Regions from separate parts of the Pseudomonas sp. DC3200b2 genome, predicted to be linked through region 3. Evidence: predicted binding sites of a transcription regulator. Region 3 holds the regulator's gene; each other region holds the start of a gene.
The links. Region 3 encodes sigma-54, which starts transcription at its own class of promoters, with help from an activator protein. Its sites were predicted from a motif close to ANTGGCATNNANNTTGCTNT; they were not measured.
Positions count from the first base shown of each region.

Region 1: nirB (nitrite reductase large subunit NirB) is a predicted target of sigma-54. The motif match lies at 1,807-1,826, and genes of this name have one in related genera.
Region 2: glnK (P-II family nitrogen regulator) is a predicted target of sigma-54. The motif match lies at 1,360-1,379, and genes of this name have one in related genera.
Region 4: ACP691_RS04650 (flagellar basal body rod protein FlgF) is a predicted target of sigma-54. The motif match lies at 2,184-2,203, and genes of this name have one in related genera.

Region 1 covers NZ_JAFCTA010000001.1:879,833-884,685, reverse strand. Annotated here, with positions in the region: gene nirB (nitrite reductase large subunit NirB) at 1-1,630, opposite strand, end outside; gene ACP691_RS04275 (molybdopterin-dependent oxidoreductase) at 1,925-4,853, opposite strand, start outside.
Region 2 covers NZ_JAFCTA010000004.1:234,123-238,975, forward strand. Annotated here, with positions in the region: gene ACP691_RS13735 (LysR substrate-binding domain-containing protein) at 1-840, opposite strand, end outside; gene ACP691_RS13740 (accessory factor UbiK family protein) at 879-1,163, opposite strand; gene glnK (P-II family nitrogen regulator) at 1,579-1,917, shown strand; gene ACP691_RS13750 (ammonium transporter) at 1,954-3,288, shown strand; gene ACP691_RS13755 (secondary thiamine-phosphate synthase enzyme YjbQ) at 3,529-3,951, shown strand; gene sutA (transcriptional regulator SutA) at 4,041-4,367, shown strand; gene ACP691_RS13765 (HAD family hydrolase) at 4,423-4,853, opposite strand, start outside.
Region 3 covers NZ_JAFCTA010000001.1:353,495-358,347, forward strand. Annotated here, with positions in the region: gene ACP691_RS01750 (HPr family phosphocarrier protein) at 1-58, opposite strand, end outside; gene rapZ (RNase adapter RapZ) at 78-935, opposite strand; gene ptsN (PTS IIA-like nitrogen regulatory protein PtsN) at 937-1,401, opposite strand; gene hpf (ribosome hibernation-promoting factor, HPF/YfiA family) at 1,409-1,717, opposite strand; gene ACP691_RS01770 (RNA polymerase factor sigma-54) at 1,832-3,346, opposite strand; gene lptB (LPS export ABC transporter ATP-binding protein) at 3,473-4,198, opposite strand; gene lptA (lipopolysaccharide transport periplasmic protein LptA) at 4,198-4,743, opposite strand; gene lptC (LPS export ABC transporter periplasmic protein LptC) at 4,730-4,853, opposite strand, start outside.
Region 4 covers NZ_JAFCTA010000001.1:956,194-961,046, reverse strand. Annotated here, with positions in the region: gene flgH (flagellar basal body L-ring protein FlgH) at 1-476, opposite strand, end outside; gene flgG (flagellar basal-body rod protein FlgG) at 548-1,333, opposite strand; gene ACP691_RS04650 (flagellar basal body rod protein FlgF) at 1,397-2,134, opposite strand; gene ACP691_RS04645 (hypothetical protein) at 2,405-2,593, opposite strand; gene flgE (flagellar hook protein FlgE) at 2,642-3,940, opposite strand; gene flgD (flagellar hook assembly protein FlgD) at 3,968-4,678, opposite strand; gene flgC (flagellar basal body rod protein FlgC) at 4,694-4,853, opposite strand, start outside.

The DNA of each region.
Region 1 (4,853 bases), 530 kb from region 3:
GCCGGTTCCAGCAGGAGGCCAGGATAGAGCCCACCGTGGGCTTGCACACATCACACCCAAGGCTGCCGCGGCCATGGCGGGCATGCAGCGCCTCGAAGCTCTCGATACCTTCTACCCGCACCATGGCGTAAAGCTCCTGGCGAGTGTAAGGGAAGTGCTCGCACAGGCTCTTGTCCACGGCGACCCCGCGGGCGCTGAGTTCATGCTCGAACACCTGCTTGAGCAAGCCGGCGCAACCGCCGCAGCCAGTGCCTGCCTTGGTCTGGCACTTGAGCGCGCCAAGGTCGCCACAGCCCCCGTCGATGGCAGCGCAAATGGCGCCCTTGCTCACGTTGTGACACGAGCATACGGTCGCGGTGGCAGGCAAGGCATCGGCACCCAGCAGCGGTGCCGCTTCGCCCCGGGGCAGGATCAGGCTGGCAGGGTCGGCCGGCAATGGCAGGCCATTCTGGGCGTACTGCAGCAAGGTGTCGTAATAGCTGTTGTCGCCGACCAATACGGCGCCGAGCACCTTTGTGCCGCTGGCATCCACTACCAGACGACGATAGCTGGCGGTGGCCTCGTCGATGAAGCGGTAGCTGCGAGCTCCTGGAGTAGCTGCGTGTGCGTCGCCGATGGAGCCCACGTCGACCCCCAGCAGCTTGAGCTTGGTGGACATGTCCGCGCCGCTGAAGCTGCCGCTTGCGGTTTCGGTCAACAGGCCGGCCAGGTTGCGCGCCATGGTGTAGCCAGGGGCGACCAGGCCGAACACCATGCCGCCCCAGGCGGCGCACTCGCCGATGGCGAAGATGGCTGGATCACTGGTGCGGCAGTCACTGTCGATCACTACCCCGCCCCGGGGCCCGATCTCCAGGCCGCACGCCCGCGCCAAGGCGTCCTGAGGCCGGATACCGGCGGAAAAAACGATCAGGTCGGTTTCCAGGCATTCGCCGCCGTCGAAGTTCATCCGGTAGCGATAGGCCTCTCCGGCTTCCACGCACTGGGTAGCGCGAGAAAGATGTACGCCTACCCCGAGGGCTTCGATCCGCGCGCGCAAGGCAGCCCCGCCTTCGGCATCCAGTTGCACTGGCATCAGTCGCGGCGCGAACTCCACCACATGCGCTTCGAGCCCAAGTGACTTCAATGCATTGGCCGCCTCCAGTCCCAGCAATCCACCGCCAACCACCACGCCTCGCCGCGCGTTGCAGGCAGCCGCGCGGATGCGGTGGAGGTCACCCAAGGTTCGGTACACCAGACGGGCGTCACCCTCGCAGCCGGCAATGGGCGGCACAAAGGGGTAAGAGCCCGTGGCCAGCACCAGGCGGTCATAGTGGTACCGGCCCTTGTCAGTGATCACGGCACGATGCACCCGGTCGATCTCGAGCACCGTCTCGCCGTGGTGGGCCTGAATGCTGTTGTCCCGGTAGAAGCTCTCGCCATTCATGGCCAGGGTTTCGGCATCCTTGCCGGTGAAGTATTCGGACAGGTGCACCCGGTCGTAGGCGCGCTGGGGCTCTTCGCCAAAGACATGGACGTCGAAGCGCGCGGTGGCGCCATGCTGTACCAACTGTTCAAGCAGATGGTGGCCAACCATGCCGTTTCCGACGACGATCAGTTGTTCACGCGGCGTGTGGGTCAAGATCGAGTTCATAGGCTGCCTCGCTTGGCTAAAAACAGAAAGGCGCCTGGAGCCCAAGAGAGCTCCAGGCGCCTTTGCCTGGTATTCACGGTATGTGTTGTAAGGGAGCCGCGTTGCTCACCACCGCCATGCCGGTCGGCTTTGACCGCATGACACCCGGGCGCTGCGCCGGGTTTGTTGATACCGACTTTGCAACGCCTGTGCCAATCCATAACCAGTTGATTTAACTGGTTTTCTATAAACTTTAGGTAGTCTTGGATGACCCAAGGCGGTGCATGGACATTCAACAGTCCCGGTTATAGGGCATCAATAAACGTCTCGCAGATAGCGATGTTCGCGCCCCAGCGCGCTTAGGTAATCGTCGGCCCGGGCCGCGCTCAACCCCCCGAATCGCTGAATCACCTCTCGCAGGGCCGCATGCACGTCCTTGGCCATGCGCTGGGCATCGCCGCATACATAGAAGCTGGCGCCCTCCTCCAACCACTGCCACAGGCGCGCGCCCTGCTCCAGCAAGCGGTGTTGCACATACACTTTCTCGTCCTGGTCGCGGGAAAACGCGGTATCCAGACGAGTCAAGTGCCCGCTGCGCAGCCAGCCTTCCAGTTCTTCCCGGTAGTAGAAATCGGTGGCGCGGTACTGCTCGCCGAACACCAGCCAGTTACGGCCCTCGGCTCCTTGGGCCTGACGCTCGTGGAGAAAACCGCGGAAAGGGGCCACGCCAGTGCCTGGCCCTACCATGATCACGGGGGTGTCAGGATCTTCGGGGATATGAAAGCGCGCCGATGGCTGAATGAACAGCCGCACCTGGCTGGCGCTGGCGCGGTCCGCCAGGTAGCCCGAGGCAACCCCATGGCGGGGCTGCTGGCCATACCGGTAGCGCACCGTGGACACAGTGATCTGGACTTCGTCCGGAGTATGCGCGGCGCTGGAACTGATGGAGTAGAGCCGAGGCTGCAAGGGCTGGAGCAGCGGCCGCAGCTCCTCGACGCCAGGGCGCAGGTTGTAGGCCTGCAGGAGATCCACCAATTGACGGCCCCACAGCCAGCCCTGCAGTTCGGTCTTGTTCTCGGGCGCCAGCAGCCGTTGCAGGTGTAAATCCCCGCTGGCGCTGGCCACCCAGGCCAGCCATTGCGGGGTGACCCGGCTGATATCCAGATGCAAGCGCAACGCCTCGGCCAGGGGCAGCGAACCCTGCTCCAGGTCCCAGCTTGCCTGGCCATCCAGCCCTAGGCTGATGAGGAACTCCGCCACCAGCGCGGGGCAATTTTCCGGCCAGATGCCAAGGGCATCTCCGGCTTTATAGGTGAGGCCCGAGCCACTGAGGTCAAACACCAGCTGCCGAGTTTCCTTGGTCGCCCCCGGGCCGCTGAGCAGCCGGTTGTGCAACAGGCGCGTGCTCAGAGGGTTACAACGGTCATAGCCTGCTTGTCGGGGTTGCTCGGCGATCGGCACGGGCATCGTCAGGGGCAACTCCAAGGCCAGGGCCTGGCATAGCTGGCGCAGCCACTGCCCCGATCCGGCGCTGTCGCCACCATGGCAGTCCTGCCGGGGCACCAGCGCGGTGGCACCCAAGGCTTGCAGTTGTCCGTCCAGGCGTCGTCCAAAGCCGCAAAAGGCGTCGTAACTGGGATCACCCAAGGCCAGCACGGCATAACGAAGGTTGGCCAACGCTTCTTCATTCTGCAGCGCGGCCCAGAAGCTCGCGGCGTTATCCGGCGCCTCGCCGTCGCCGAAGGTGCTGGTCACCAGCAGGGCGAGGCTGGCCTGGCGCAAATGCGCCGGAGTCACCTCATGCAATCCTTTGAGCTGCAAAGGCAGGCCTTGTTGCGTCAGCTGAGCGCCGAGGCGCTCGGCCAGCGCCTGAGCCGTGCCCGTCTGGGAACCCCACAGCAGCAAGGGTTGACCTTCAACAGGCGCCACCTCCGCTTCGCCCAGCCGCTGTGCCGGCGGCCCCACACGCTCCAGGCGCACCGCCGCGAACTTGAACGCCGGTTGCAGCGAGTCCGCGTCCACAGCGTCCTGGGTCAGGGCATTGACAGCCAGGCCTTCGCCATGGACATCGCTCCAGTGGAAGGGCGCGAAACAGTTGCCCGGACGTACTCGGTCAGAGACCAGAGCCGGTAGCTCGGCCTGGCCGCGGCGGGTCGACAGACGCACACGGTCGCCCTGCGCGATGCCTAGGGCCACCGCATCCTCGGGATGGATTTCAACGAAGGGCCCGGGGTTGAGGCGATTCAGGGCCGGGACCTTGCCGGTCTTCGTCAGGGTGTGCCACTGATGCTGCAGGCGCCCGGTGTTGAGTACCCAGGGAAACGCTTGGTCAGGGCGCTCCACGGATGGCAAGTGTGGTCGTGCCAGGAAACGCGCCCGCCCGGTGGGCGTCGGGAAGCGCAGGCCCTCAGGGTCCAGATAACGGATAGGGTTGCGCCGGATGCCGGTTGACTGTACCGGCCACTGCACAGGGCCCTGGCGCAACTGCTCATAGTCAGTGCACCCCAGATCGTAGCCGGTCTGCGGGTTGGCGAAGCCGCGGATTTCCTCGAACACCTCGGCGGCGTTGGCGTAGCTGAAGTGAGCGCCATAGCCCATGGCGCAGGCCACCCGGGCGATCAGTTGCCAGTCCGCCAGGGCGTCGCCGGGGGCTGTTACCGCCTGCGCCGCCAGGGTAAGGTTGCGCTCGGAGTTCACCATCACCCCGTCGGCCTCGGCCCAGAGCGCGCCAGGCAGCAGAATATCGGCATAGGCGTTGGTTTCGGTATCGAGGAAAGCGTCCTGGCTGATGACCAGCTCAGCGGCTTTGAGGCCTTCGATCACCCGGTTGCGGTTGGCGACACTGGCTACAGGGTTGGTACAGATGACCCAGCAGGCCTTCACCTCGCCTTGGGCCATCGCCTCGAACAGGCCAACCGTGCCTTCGCCGCTCTCGGTACGCAGGTGACCGCTCGGCAGCCCCCACCGGGCTTCGCTGAAGGCGCGATCCGCGGCGACCAGGGCTGAGCGCTGGCCTGGCAGGCCAGGCCCCATATAACCCATCTCGCGCCCACCCATGGCGTTGGGCTGACCGGTGAGGGAAAACGGCCCGGCGCCTGGGCGGCAGATCGCCCCCGTGGCCAGGTGCAGGTTGCATAGAGCGTTGGTATGCCAGGTACCCTGCACGCTCTGGTTCAAGCCCATGGTCCAGCAGCTCATCCAGTTAGGATTTTCACCAATCCAGCGCGCCGCCAGGCGCAGGTCT
Region 2 (4,853 bases), on a different contig from region 3:
GATGCTGAGCCACACCATCGAGAGCTCCAATGCCGGAGTGTCGAAGGGCAGGGGTTCGGCATGCAGCGTGCCCCAGGCTTCCATGGCGGTGGCGGCGTAATCCGGACAGCCGGCAAGCAGGTCCGTGCCTGCCAGTATGGCGGGCAATGAACTGAATTGAGGCACCGAAAGCACTACCTTGCGGGTACGGCCTATCTCATCCAGCCATTCATCGGCGATGCCCCGGGTATTGGCAGTATGAGATACCACCACATGGGGGCGGCTGCAGTATTCGTCCAGCGTCAATGGGCTGTTCGCCTTGTCCGCCCGCAGCACCCGGGCATGCATCCTGCGCAGCAGCTTGCGCTTGGCGTTGGCGGGCAGGCCGCGGGTCTGGCTGATGCCTACCGTGATATCGCCGGCCGCGAGCAGGTCCGGGATGCGCCAATAATCCACATGCTGCACCACCACCACGACATCCGGCGCTTCCTGGCGCAGCGCCCGCAACAGAGGAGGCAGCAGGCCGAACTCCACGTCATCGGACAAACCGATGCGGAAGGTCATCTTGCTGGTGCCCGGATCGAAGTCGTGGCTGAGGCTCAAGGCAACCGACATTGCATCCAGCGCGGGTGACAAGTGCCTGATCAACTCTTCGGCACGAGCGGTGGGCTCCATACGGTGGCCGACCCGAATGAACAACGGATCGTTGAACAATGCCCTGAGGCGATTGAGTGCCGCGCTGATCGTAGGCTGGCCCAGAAACAGCTTTTCCGCGACACGGGTAACGTTGCGTTCGAGCATCAGAGCTTCGAACACCACCATCAGGTTTATATCGGCCTTGCGCAGTTCATTGCGGTTCATTGGCGACGGGTACCCGGCAGTGACGGAAGGCGGTCAGATCAAGCCTGGTCAGGTGCCGCTGGCAAGACCTCTCCGGACGCCAGGCGCGCTTCCAGCTCGCCCAGCCTGGCTTCCAGCGCGTCAACCTTGGCCCGTGTACGGGCCAGTACTGCCATCTGCGTATCGAATTCTTCCCGGCTGACCAGGTCGAGGCGCGAGAAAGCGCCTTGCAGCAGTGTCCGAAACTGGTTTTCGAACTCCTGCCGAGGCGGCAGTGCATCACCCCCCAGCAGACGGCTGGCTTGGTCGGTCAAGGCATCGAGAAAAGCTTTGGGCGGGAGCATGGAAGGCGGTTCCAAAGGGGGCGACTGCCTGCAAGTGTACCACGCGTGTCGGTAGCTGCCGGGCGTCGCAGCCACGCACACTTGTTGGGCGCCACCTGGTAGGGCGCCGCACCAATGCTGTGCGGCTGTCATGAGCCAGCGATTTCTTTTTGCCATCAAGCACTACGACAGAGGCGAAATCCGGGGGTTGGCCAGAAGTGGCAAGGTTTCTGCTTGAAGCCAGGCGACCCATGCACTGATGGCGACCAGACAGGCGAACGCAGTGCGCAGGCGGAGCAGGGGGTGTTCGTCAGCAACGGTGTTCGCGGCGCGGCCAGGGCCAGGCCGGCGACGCGTTACAAAGCCGAACACTGCGCATAGACTTGAGCTGGGTTTGTTTTCCTGGGGCAAGTCCACCAATTCGGGAGAGAGTTTCATGAAGCTAGTCACTGCCATCATCAAGCCGTTCAAGCTGGACGACGTGCGCGAGTCGCTGTCGGAAATCGGCGTGCAGGGCATTACCGTCACTGAAGTCAAAGGCTTCGGTCGGCAGAAGGGTCACACCGAGCTGTACCGTGGCGCTGAATACGTGGTGGATTTTCTGCCGAAGGTGAAGATCGACGTCGCCATCGACGACAAGGACCTGGACCGCGTGATCGAGGCCATCACCAAGGCTGCCAACACCGGCAAGATCGGTGACGGCAAGATTTTCGTCGTCAATCTGGAACAGGCGATCCGCATTCGTACCGGCGAAACCGATACCGACGCGATCTAAGCCGAACCCCTAAAAAAAGCCCCAGGAGTAAACAATATGACTCTGCGTCAATTCGCAGGGCTAGGCGCCCTGTTGTCTGTCGTAATGCCGGGCCTGGCCCTGGCTGACGAGGCGGCGGCGCCTGTGCTCAACTCCGGCGATACCGCCTGGATGCTTACCTCCACCGCGCTGGTCCTGTTCATGACCATTCCGGGCCTGGCCCTGTTCTACGGAGGCATGGTGCGCTCCAAGAACGTGCTGTCGGTGATGATGCAGTGTTTCGCGATCACGGGGCTGATCACCGTGCTCTGGTTCATCTACGGCTACAGCATGGCATTCGACACAACCGGTATGGAACAGGGTGTCGTTAACCTCAACTCCTTCGTCGGCGGCATGGGCAAGGCCTTCCTGGCAGGTGTCACCCCGGCCAGCCTGACCTCCGCCACGGCCTTGTTCCCTGAAGCCGTATTCATCACCTTCCAGATGACCTTCGCCATCATCACTCCTGCCCTGATCGTAGGGGCCTTCGCTGAGCGCATGAAGTTCTCCGCGATGCTGGTGTTCATGGGCGTCTGGTTCACCCTCGTCTACGCGCCGATCGCCCACATGGTATGGAGTGGCAACGGTGGCCTGATGTGGGACTGGGGCGTGCTGGATTTCGCCGGTGGTACCGTGGTGCACATCAACGCGGGTATCGCCGGCCTGGTGACCTGCCTGGTGCTCGGTAAGCGCAAAGGCTACCCCACCACCCCAATGGCGCCGCATAACCTGGGCTACACCTTGGTAGGCGCGGCAATGCTGTGGGTAGGCTGGTTCGGCTTCAACGCGGGCTCCGCGGCGGCCGCCAACGGTACCGCCGGCATGGCCATGCTTGTGACTCAGGTCGCCACCGGCGCCGCGGCGCTGGGCTGGATGTTCGCCGAATGGATTTTCCACGGCAAGCCAAGCGCCCTGGGCATTGCTTCCGGAGTCGTCGCCGGTCTGGTAGCCATCACTCCCGCAGCCGGGACCGTCGGCCCCATGGGGGCGCTGATCATTGGCCTGGCCGCTGGTGTCCTCTGCTTCTTCAGCGCCACTACCCTCAAGCGCAAGCTTGGCTATGACGATTCGCTGGACGCGTTCGGGGTCCATGGTGTCGGCGGCATCATCGGCGCACTGCTGACCGGCATATTCGCCGCGCCTGCCATGGGCGGTTTCGGAACCGTGGAAGACATTGGCGCCCAGCTGTGGGTGCAGGCCAAAGGCGTAGGTTTCACGGTGATCTACACCGCCATTGCAACCTTCGTGATTCTCAAGGTGCTGGATCTGCTCATGGGGCTGCGCGCCTCCGAAGAAGAAGAAGCCGTAGGCCTGGACCTTTCCCTGCACAACGAGCGCGGCTACAACCTGTAAGGCCTGATCATGCAGGCAAGCTGAACGGATTGCGCTTCCGTTCGCGAAAAAATGCCCGGTTTTCCGGGCATTTTTTTATTCACGATTTGTCACTGCTTCAAGCGGCCGGAAAATGCTGGCGACATCATTCCAGATAGCCTTGGCCCTTCAACCTCTTTGTAGGAAAAGCCGGCACTGATACAGGACTTTGCTTTTTCTTCGAGCGCGCTAGAATGCGCCCGACTCCGTGGAGAATGCCCCATGTGGCAGCAGACGACCATCACCTTGGCGGCACGGCCTCGGGGCTTTCACCTGGTAACCGAGGAAATAGTAGCGGGCGTGCCAGGCTTGGCAAAATGCCAGGTTGGCTTGTTGCACATCTGGTTGCAACATACCTCCGCTTCACTAACAGTGAATGAAAATGCAGACCCCGCTGTGCGTCGGGATTTCGAGCGGTTCTTCGACCGCCTGGTACCGCAAGGCACGCACGGTTACGAACACAACGACGAGGGCGAAGACGACCTTCCGGCGCATTTCAAGGCCAGCCTGCTGGGCTGCGAGCTCAGCTTGCCGGTACGAGCCGGGCGCCTGGCACTGGGTACCTGGCAGGGCGTGTATCTGGGCGAGCACCGTGACCACGGCGGCCCCAGGCGCGTGATCGCCACGCTCTGCGGCGAAGGGTAGGGGTGCGCCCTCGGTATTTCTTCCGGTTGTGCCCTAAGGCGGCACGCCGGGCTTTATACAACTGCTCCGGCAATACATGAGGTAGGACGATGAGCGACGACGATCTGGAACAAGACGACCTGGAAGTGGGTGACGAGGACGATACCGAGGAAACCCTCGAAGCAGGCGCCGAAGACGTTGCCGAAGACGATAGCGAGGTAGGCGACACCCCTGCCCCCGCGGGCAAGAGCAAGAAGGCCGCGGTGAGCGTGGATGAGCTGCCGAGCATCGAGGCCAAGCAGAAGGAACGTGATGCCCTGGCCAAGGCCATGGAAGAGTTTCTTTCCCGTGGCGGCAGGATTCAGGAGGTGGAAGCCAATGTCGTGGCCGATCCACCCCGCAAGCCGGACAACAAGTACGGCAGCCGGCCGATCTGAACCGGCTCGCCCGCCAGGCCAACGGCCTTCATGGGCCTGGCGGGCAGCGCGGTCGCTAGGGCGCTGCCCAGCCAGCCAGCAGGTCGGGCAGTTCGCCCAGGGTAGCGATCTCGCCATCCGGCCGCGCATTGCCGTTCCAGGGCAAACCCTGGGGGTTGTACCACACGGCGCGTAACCCAGCCTGCTGGGCGCCTTCGATATCATCCCGCGGGTTATCGCCCACATGCACGGCCCGGCTGGCCTGGCTGCGCCCGCGCCTGAGGGCTTCTTCGAACGTACGTGGGTCCGGCTTGCCGACCCCTACATCTTCGGCGCACAGGGCGAAGCTGAAATAATCTGCCACGCCCAACCGACGCACGTCGGCGTTGCCGTTGGTGAGCGCGCCAAGGGTATAGCGCCGCGCGAGCGTCTCGAGGGTCGAGGCGGCGTCGGGGAAAAAGGTCACCTGATGGCGGGCGTGGAGAAAGGCTTCGAAGGCATCGTGGG
Region 3 (4,853 bases):
CGGCCGCGCGCGCGTGCAAGCCCAGCTTGTTGATGATGGTAATGTCGAGTGCGGGCATTGCGTGGCAAGTCCTTGGTTCAGGTGAGGTCTCGATGGCGCACCTGCACGTTCCGTAAGGTCCGCTGCAGCAGTTCGCCGAGCCGCTCGGTGAGATAGACCGAGCGATGGTGCCCGCCCGTGCAGCCGATGGCAACCGTCACGTAGGCTCGGTTGCTTGCCGCGAACCTGGGTAGCCATTTGAGCAGGTAGCTGGAAAGGTCCTGGAACATGTCTTCGACCTCCGGCTGGGCCGCCAGATAGTCGATCACCGGCTGGTCCAGCCCGGAGTGCTCGCGCAGCTCCGGCTTCCAGTAAGGGTTGGGCAGGCAGCGCACATCGAATACCAGGTCGGCGTCGATGGGCATGCCACGCTTGAAACCGAACGATTCCAGGAGGAACGCGGTACCGGCGTCTGGCTTGTTCAGCAGGCGCAGTTTCAACGTATCCCTGAGCTGGTAGAGGTTCAGGCTCGTGGTGTTTATCTTCAGGTCGGCCAGGTCGGCTATGGGGCCAAGCAGGTCGCTTTCCACCCGAATGGCCTCGGCGAGGGAGCGATTGGCGCTGGTCAGCGGGTGCCGCCGGCGGGTTTCCGAAAAGCGCTTGAGCAGTGTTTCCTCGTCTGCGTCCAGGAACAGCACGTCGCACTGAATGTGCTTGGCGCGGACCTCATCGAGCAATTCCGGGAAGCGGGACAGATGACTGGGCAGGTTGCGCGCGTCTATGGACACGGCGACCAAGGGCTGGGCCAGCTCGGTATGAATGATGGCGCGTTCGGCGAGCTCCGGCAGCAGGCCGGCCGGAAGGTTGTCGATGCAGTAGAAGCCGTTGTCTTCGAGGACATCGAGAGCGGTACTCTTGCCCGAACCCGAGCGACCGCTGACGATGACCAGGCGCATGTCAGGCGCTGACCTGAGCGTTCACTACCACCTGGTACAGCGCCTCGCTGTCCTTGGCTGAACGCAGTTGGTCTCGAGTCTCGCGGCGGTCGAGCATGCTGGCGATCTGTCGCAGCAGTTCGAGGTGGGCATCGGTGGCTGCCTGGGGAACCAGCAGCACGAAGATCAAGTCCACCGGCGCGCCATCGATGGCGTCGAAGTCTACCGGCGACTCCAGATGCAGAAGGGCGCTGACCGGCTCATGGCAGTTGGCGAGCCGACAATGCGGAATGGCGATGCCATTGCCGAAGCCGGTGGACCCTAGCTTTTCCCGTGCGATCAGAGCCTCGAAAAGGGCTTGCTGGCCGATATCGGGTAGGTCTTTATGGATCAGGCTGGCGATCTGTTCGAGGACGCGTTTCTTGCTGCCGCCCGGCACGTTCACAAGGGAACGGCCGGGGGTCAGGATCTGTTCTAGTCGGATCATCGGGGGCTCAGCGAGCGGCCGTACCTTGCAGGTGGCTCTGCTGTTTTTCCTTGTATTTGAGCAATTGCCGGTCGAGTTTATCGGTAAGAAGGTCGATGGCGGCATACATGTCTTCGTGTTCCGCCTGGGCCACCACGTCGCACTTTGGAACCCGGATGGTCGCCTCGACGCGCTGTTTCTGCTTCTCCACTTCCATGATCACCTCCACATTGGTGATCTTGTCGCAGTGTCGCTCCAGCTTGGCGAGCTTTTCGGTCATGTAGCTACGCATGGCGTCGGTCACATTCAGTTGATGCCCACTGATGTTGACTTGCATACCGCTTCTCCTTATTGCCAGTGCATAAAGAGGCAGGCGAGAAACCTGCCACTGAAACGCTGGTGGCATTCCCGGTGGTTGCCGACGACCAGGGCCGGCAGCCACCTGGCCAGGCTACATCAACCGCTTGCGTTCGCTGGACGGCGCGATCCCGAGGGACTCACGGTACTTGGCGACAGTGCGGCGTGCTACCTGAATGCCCTGTGCCTCCAGTAAACCAGCGATCTTGCTGTCACTCAATGGCTTTTTCTGGTTTTCGGCGGCGACCAGTTTCTTGATGATCGCCCGGATGGCCGTGGATGAGCATTCTCCGCCTTCCGAGGTGCTGACGTGGCTGGAGAAAAAGTATTTCAGCTCATAAATGCCGCGAGGGGTGTGCATGTACTTCTGGGTGGTGACACGGGAAATCGTGGACTCGTGCATGCCCACGGCTTCGGCGATATCGTGCAGCACCAAGGGTTTCATGGCTTCGTCGCCATAGTCGAGGAAGCCGCGCTGGTGCTCCACGATCTGCGTGGCCACCTTCATCAGGGTTTCGTTGCGGCTTTGCAGGCTCTTGATGAACCAGCGGGCCTCCTGCAACTGATTGCGCATGAAGGTGTTGTCCGCGCTGCTGTCGGCGCGACGCACGAACCCGGCATACTGCGGGTTCACACGCAATCGCGGCACGGCCTCCTGGTTGAGTTCCACCAGCCAGCGGTCGTTGTCCTTGCGCACGATCACATCGGGCACCACGTATTCCGGTTCGCTGCTCTCGATCTGCGAGCCGGGGCGTGGGTTGAGGCTCTGCACCAGCTCGATCACCTGGCGAAGCTCATCTTCCTTGAGCTTCATCCGCCGCATCAGTTGGCTATAGTCCCGGCTGCCAAGCAGTTCTATGAACTCTGTAACCAGGCGCTGGGCCTCGGCAAGCCATGGGGTTTTCGGCGGCAATTGGCGCAACTGCAGGGCCAGGCATTCGCCAAGGTTGCGCGCGCCCACGCCAGCGGGCTCGAATTGCTGGATGCGATGCAGCACGGCCTCGACTTCATCCAGCTCGATATCCAGTTCCGGATCGAAGCCTTGGCAGAGTTCTTCCAGGCTTTCTTCCAGATATCCCTGGCTGTTGATGCAATCGATGAGGGTAACCGCGATCAACCGGTCGTTATCGGACATCGGCACCAGGTTGAGCTGCCAGAGCAGATGGCTTTGCAGGCTTTCCCCGGCCGAGGTGCGGGTAGTGAAGTCCCAATCGTCGTCATCGCCCCCAGGCAGGCTACTGGCGCTGGTCTGGTAGATGTCTTCCCAGGCCGTATCCACGGGCAGGTCTTCGGGAATGCGTTCGCTCCAGTCGCCTTCTTCGCTGGCTTGGGCGCCGCTGTCAGCGCTTTCCTGGAAGCTGGTTTCCTGGAAGGACGGTTCGGGGCTTTCCGCCTGCGTATTCGACTGTTCCGCCTTGTCGGCCAACGGGTCGGTATTGTCGAAGTCGTCACCCTCTTCCTGGCGTTCGAGCATCGGATTGGACTCGAGCGCCTCCTGGATTTCCTGTTGAAGGTCCAAGGTGGAAAGCTGGAGAAGGCGGATGGCCTGTTGCAACTGCGGCGTCATCGTCAGTTGCTGGCCCATTTTAAGGACAAGCGATGGTTTCATGGCGTGAGCTTGACACCTTGTTTGCCGGCGCGAGGCGCCTTCCACAACGGGTGCTCCCAGCGGAGCACCCAGACTTGAAGCAAATTATATGCCTGAGGCTTCGAGCTTTGCCTAGGGGCTTTACACTTACAGCCGGAACTCGTGGCCCAGGTAGACCTCTTTCACCAGCTCGTTGGCCAGGATAGTTGCCGAATCGCCTTCTGCAATCAATTGGCCATCGTTCACAATATAGGCGATTTCGCAGATATCGAGGGTTTCCCGCACATTGTGGTCGGTGATCAACACGCCAATGCCCTTGGCCTTGAGGTGATGAATGATCTGCTTGATATCACCCACGGATATCGGGTCCACGCCAGCGAAGGGTTCGTCCAGCAGGATGAATTTCGGCGCGGTGGCCAGTGCCCTGGCGATCTCGACCCGCCGCCGTTCGCCGCCGGACAGGCTCATGCCGAGGTTGTCCCGGATATGGGTGATGTGGAATTCCTGCAAAAGGCTTTCCATGGCCTTGCGACGGCCATTGCTGTCGAGGTCCTTGCGGGTTTCCAGAATGGCCATGATGTTGTCGGCCACCGACAGCTTGCGGAAGATGGAAGCTTCCTGGGGCAGATAGCCAATGCCTGCCTTGGCGCGACCGTGCATGGGCTGGTGGCTGACGTCCAGATCGTCGATCAGCACCCGGCCCTGGTCTGCCTGGACCAGGCCCACGATCATGTAGAAACAGGTGGTCTTGCCCGCCCCGTTGGGGCCAAGCAGGCCGACGATCTGCCCACTTTCGATGGAAAGGCTGACATCTCTCACCACTTGCCGGCTTTTATAGCTCTTGGCCAGGTGCTGGGCCTTCAACGTTGCCATTACTGCGCCTTCTGCGGCTGGTCGGTTTTCTTCTTGGGCTGGATCACCATGTCGATCCGCGGGCGTGGCGCGGTCAGCTTGCTGCCCGTGGCCCGCCCGGCGTTCACCACCTGGCGCACCGTGTCGTAGACGATCTTTTCGCCTTCGGAGGTGTTGCCATCGTTGATGACCTTGGCCTTGTCGATCAGCACGATGCGGTCCTGGGCGGCGAAGTACTGGATGGTCACCGCGTAGGCCTGGACGATCGGCTTGTCGACGGCAGGCTTCTGCTCGTAGTAGGCCAGGTTGCCCACGGCGGTGAACACGTCCACGTCGCCATTGGCTGCGCGGGTGACGGTTACCTTGTTGCCGGTGATCTTCATCGAGCCCTGGGTGATGACCACGTCCCCGGTGTACACGGCCACGCCTTGCTTGTCGTCAAGCTGGGCGTCGTCGGACTGGATATGGATGGGCTGATTCCGGTCGGTGGGCAGCGCCAAAGCGTTCACGCTTCCCAGTGCCGCGCCCAGGCCTAGCAGGAAGGGGAGGGTTTTAACGAGCCTCATACTGTCCTCTTACGGTGGACAGCAAGTGGATCTTGCTGTCGTTCAAATACGCTTTCATTCCCTTGGCAGTCGTGACGCCACCGGCGCCCTCGATTCTAACGTCTTGGTCA
Region 4 (4,853 bases), 600 kb from region 3:
ATCCCGTTGGGCAGCACGTCGGCCACGGTCACGGTGATCGAGCCGGTCAGGCTGTTGCCCTGGGCCGCCTTGGCGTCGCCGTTGGTGGTACGGTCGCCGCTGTAGCCGGCGTCCAGGCTCAGGTCACCCCCACCGAGTGGGTTGTTGGTGGTGCCGCTGCCGCCGAACAGCGAGGTCAGGCCAATGCTGTTGCTGCTGCTCTTGGTCACCTTGGAGTTGGCGCTCTTGCTGGCCGAAGTTTTCTCGGCCAGGGTAATGGTGATGATGTCGCCCACCCGGAACGCCTTGCGGTCGGTGTACAGGTTCTGGTCGAAACCGGCCTGGTAGATCGAGCCGTTGTTGGCGGCCGCCGGCAGCGGAGTGCGTGGCAGCACCGGAGCGTAGTACGGATCGTTCGGCTTCGGGGGTGGCGCCATGCAGCCACCCAGGAACGCGGCTCCGGTCAACAACAGCACAGCAGACAGACGACGATTCATGACTCCAACCTCACGGTGTAACTGATCCTTCAGGCGTTTGAGCAAGCGATTAGGGGTGCGGCGTTGTGCGATTACAGGTTCTGGGTCAGGTTCTGCAGCATCTGGTCCGCGGTGGAGATCACCTTGGAGTTCATCTCGTAAGCGCGCTGGGTGGTGATCATGTTCACCAGCTCTTCCACGGTGCTCACGTTGGAGTTTTCCAGGGTGTTCTGCAGCACGGTACCGAAGCCGTTCAGGCCAGGCGTACCCACGTTGGGCGCACCGCTGGCAGCGGTTTCCAGGTACAGGTTGCCGCCGATGGACTGCAGGCCGGCCGGGTTGATGAAGTCCGCGGTCTGGATGTTGCCGATTACCTGGGCGGTGGCGCTGCCGGTGGTGGTGATGGAAACGGTACCGTCGGTGCCCACGGTGAAGGTCTGCGCTTCGGCCGGCACGGTGATAGCCGGTTGCACTGCCAGGCCGTTGGCGGTGACGATCTGACCGTCCGAGTTCAGGTGGAAGGTGCCGTCACGGGTGTACGAGATGGTGCCGTCCGGCTGCATCACTTGGAAGAAACCACGGCCGTTGATGGCCATGTCCAGAGGCTGGTCAGTGGTCTGCAAGCTACCGGCGGTGAAGTTCTTCTGGGTGCCGACAATGCGCACACCGGTACCGACCTGCAGGCCCGAGGGCAGCTCGCTGTCCTGGGTCGAAGCCGCGCCTGGCTGACGTTTTACCTGGTACAGCAGATCCTGGAACTCAGCACGGTCTTTCTTGAAGCCGGTGGTGGAAACGTTGGCCAAGTTGTTGGAAATGGTGGTCAGGTTGGTGTCCTGAGCAGCCAGGCCGGTTTTACTGACATAAAGTGCTGGAAGCATGGTGTTCTCCTTAGGGTGCCGACGGCGCGGTGCCTGTAGTGTCAATAAAGGTGTGGGTTACCATTACATTTGCAGGACGCGTGCCATCGCCTCATCGGCTTCCTTGGCGGTCGTCATCATTTTGATGTGCATCTCGAACTGCTTGGAAAGCGCCATCACTTGGGTCATTTCCTCCACGGCATTCACGTTGCTGCCCTGCAGGAAGCCCGAGGTCAGCTGAACGGCGCCGTCGACCGCGGCGGGCTCACCGCTCTTGGTATGGATCAGGCCATCGGTGCCTTTGGTAAGGTCAGCCGCCTTGGGGTTTACCGTCTTGATGCGGTCCACGGTAGCCATGACCGAAGGCGCCTGGCCGAGGGAGCGGATGCTGATGGTCCCGTCCTGGCCGATCTCGATCTGCTCCTGCGGCGGCACGGCGATCGGCCCGCCATTGCCCAGCACGGCCATGCCGGTGCTGGTGCGCAGCACGCCCAGAGCGTCCACGTTCAGGCTGGCGCTTTTGGTATAAGCCTCGGAGCCATCCGGGGCCAGCACGGCGATCCAACCCTCGCCACCTACGGCCACATCCAGGTCGCGACCGGTCTGCACCATAGGGCCGGCACTGAGGTCGGTGGCCGGGCGTTCGGTCATGGCATAGGCGCGGGACGGCAAGGTATCGCCGAACACCGGCATGGAACGCGCCTGTTCCAAGTCTCGCTGGAAACCGTTGGTAGATACGTTCGCAAGGTTGTTGGCGTGAGCCTTCTGGGCCAAGGCGTTCTGGCTGGCACCGGTCATGGCCACATAAAGCATTTTATCCATGGTCGTCTCCTTGGCGGCTTGCGCCGCTGAATCGCTGAGTACCAGGGATATAGCAAAGCCCGGGCCAAGTTTTAAAAACCTGATGAAAAGGCTCTAGGATGGGGGTTTCAGAGGAGTGTCGAGATTCCGACGGGCACGGTGCGCCGAGATTTCGGCGGCCCCTTGCCGGTAATGGCAAGAGGGCGACCTGTATTTGTTGACGGCGAAGCGGCGAAACAGGCGTTAAAGCAGCGGGCGCTGCTGTCAGCCGAAAGTCGCCGTGGAGTCAGACTAGGGACGGCAACCTGCATTGTGGAACGGCCCGGCGAAGCGCTGGAAGGCCTCGCCAGGGTCGTTCTGCACACAAACGAACTGACCGGTTTTCAGGCTCTGATACTTGTACCATGGAGCCGGCGCGCCTTCGGCGAGCCCGCCGGTGGCGGTCAAGAAAATCATCAACAGATGTACAACCTTTTTCATGGCGGCTCCAGGGCCAGGGCGGCGGCTCCTTGCGCCGCCCCGGATGCATCAGGTCATTTGGATGATGGTTTGCATGATGGTGCTTTCGGTGGAAATGGTCTTGGCGTTCGCCTGGTAGTTGCTCTGCGCCTTGATCAAGTTCACCAGTTCGCTGGTCAGGTCCACGTTGGAATCCTCCAGCGAGCCCGCCGTCAGGGTTCCCATGGTGCCGCTGTTGGGCGCGCCTACCACCGGCACACCGGAAGCGGACGACTCGCGCCAGCCAGTGCTGCCGTTAGGGGTCAGGCCCTGGACGTTGGCGAAGTTGGCCAAGGCCACCTGGCCGACCGTCTTGGACTGGCCGTTGCTGTAGGTACCGAAGATGTTGCCTTCACTGTCGATGGACAGCGCCGACAGGTTACCCGTGGCATAGCCGTCCTGAGACTTGGCGGTCACCGCCGACGTGGTGTTGTAGGACGTAGTGTTCGCCATGTTCAAGGTCACGCCACCGGTAGCCGCGGTCGAACCGTTGCTGGCCATGACGCCACTGGCGTTCTTGGCTGCCGGGGTCCAGTTGGTCAGGGTCAGCTTGCCGGTCGAATCAACGGTGAAGTCGCTGCTGGTGGTGCTGGCCAGGCTGCCATCAGAGTTGAAGGTGAAGTCGGCACTGTACGGTGTCGTCGACGTCGGGTCGTTCGGGTTCACGCCATCGATGGTGGCGTACATGGTCCAGTCATTGGTGTCGTTCTTCACGAAGTACTGGGTCATGGTATGGGAGTTACCCTGACTGTCGTAGATGTCGGTACTCCAGGTGTAGTTGTAGCTGTTGGTGTCCGTGGCATCGAACGGGGTCACCGTGGGTACGCTGTCGCTGGAGTTGACGTTCATGGTTTCGGTGACGGTTTCGGTGGCCTTCGGAGCCAGCGAGGAGGTGTCGACCTTGAGAGTGGTCAGCACGCCGTCGATGACATTGCCATCGGAGTCGGTACCGTAGCCCATCAGCTTGTTGCCGCTGGCATCCACGATGTTGCCAGCGTTGTCGGTGCCGAACGCACCGGCACGGGTGTAGACCTTGTTGCCGTTGTCGCTGACCACGAAGAAACCATTGCCGTTGATGGCCATGTCGAGGCTGGCGCCGGTGCTGCTGATGGTGCCCTGGGTGAACTGCTGGGAAACGGCGGCGGTGGCAACGCCGGAACCTACGCCGTTCTTGGAGCTGCCCAGGAACAGCGAGTTGGCGTAGACGTCACCGAACTCGGCGCGCGACTTCTTGAAGCCAGTGGTGGCAACGTTGGCGATGTTGTTGCCGGTGACGTTAAGTGCAGTGTTGGCCGCGTTGAGACCGCTCAGGCCGGTATTGAACGACATAATCTACTCCAGTGCCGATAAGCCGGCTTACGATCCGATGGTTTTGACTTTCGACAGCGCTACGCTCGAGCCGTCGGCTAACTTAAGGGTCATGTCACCCGTTGTACTGCCTACCGTCACACTTGTGACGGTCGCTGGCAGATACGTCGTTTGTGCAACTTCGCTGCCATCTACCGTGGCACTGGCCACAAATTTATAAGTGCCCGACGAAAGGACGGTGCCTTCATTATCGGTACCATCCCACGGGAAGCTTACGGTGCCCGCGGCCTGGGACCCCAGGTCGATGTTCTTCACCAGGTTGCCGCTGGCGTCATACACCTTCACGGTAGCGTCGGTGCTGGCCGAGGCCAGGTCGAACTGCCCGGTGATGCCGCTGGTGGTGTTCACTACCGCGCTGCCGGTCTGGGCAAGCACCGAGTGCCCGACCAGGGCCGAAGCCTGCAGTGCCTGGCTCGAGGTGTAGTTGCCGGCCAGGGTGGTAACCGTATCGTTGAGGTTATTGATGCCCTCGACGCTACTGAACTGGGCCAGCTGCGCCACGAACTCGGAGTTGTCCTGCGGGTCCAGCGGGTTCTGGTTCTTCATCTGCGTTACGAGCAACTGCAGGAAGGTGTCCTTGCCCATGGTTTCCGTGCTCGAAGTCGAACTCGAGCTGCTGGAGGAAGTTGTCTTGCTCGCATTCGAAACCGCATATTGCGAAAGTATCGACGAGCTGGTGCTATCAGTAGTGGTAGTCATGGTTTATCCCTTGGCTTACTGACCCAGCGTCAGTACTTTCTGCATCATGGTCTTGGCGGTGTTCATGATTTCCGCGTTCACCTGGAACGAGCGGCTCGCTGAAATCATGTCTGCCATTTCCTCAACGACGTTCACGTTGGGGTAGTACACGTACCCGTCCTGGTTCGCCGCCGGG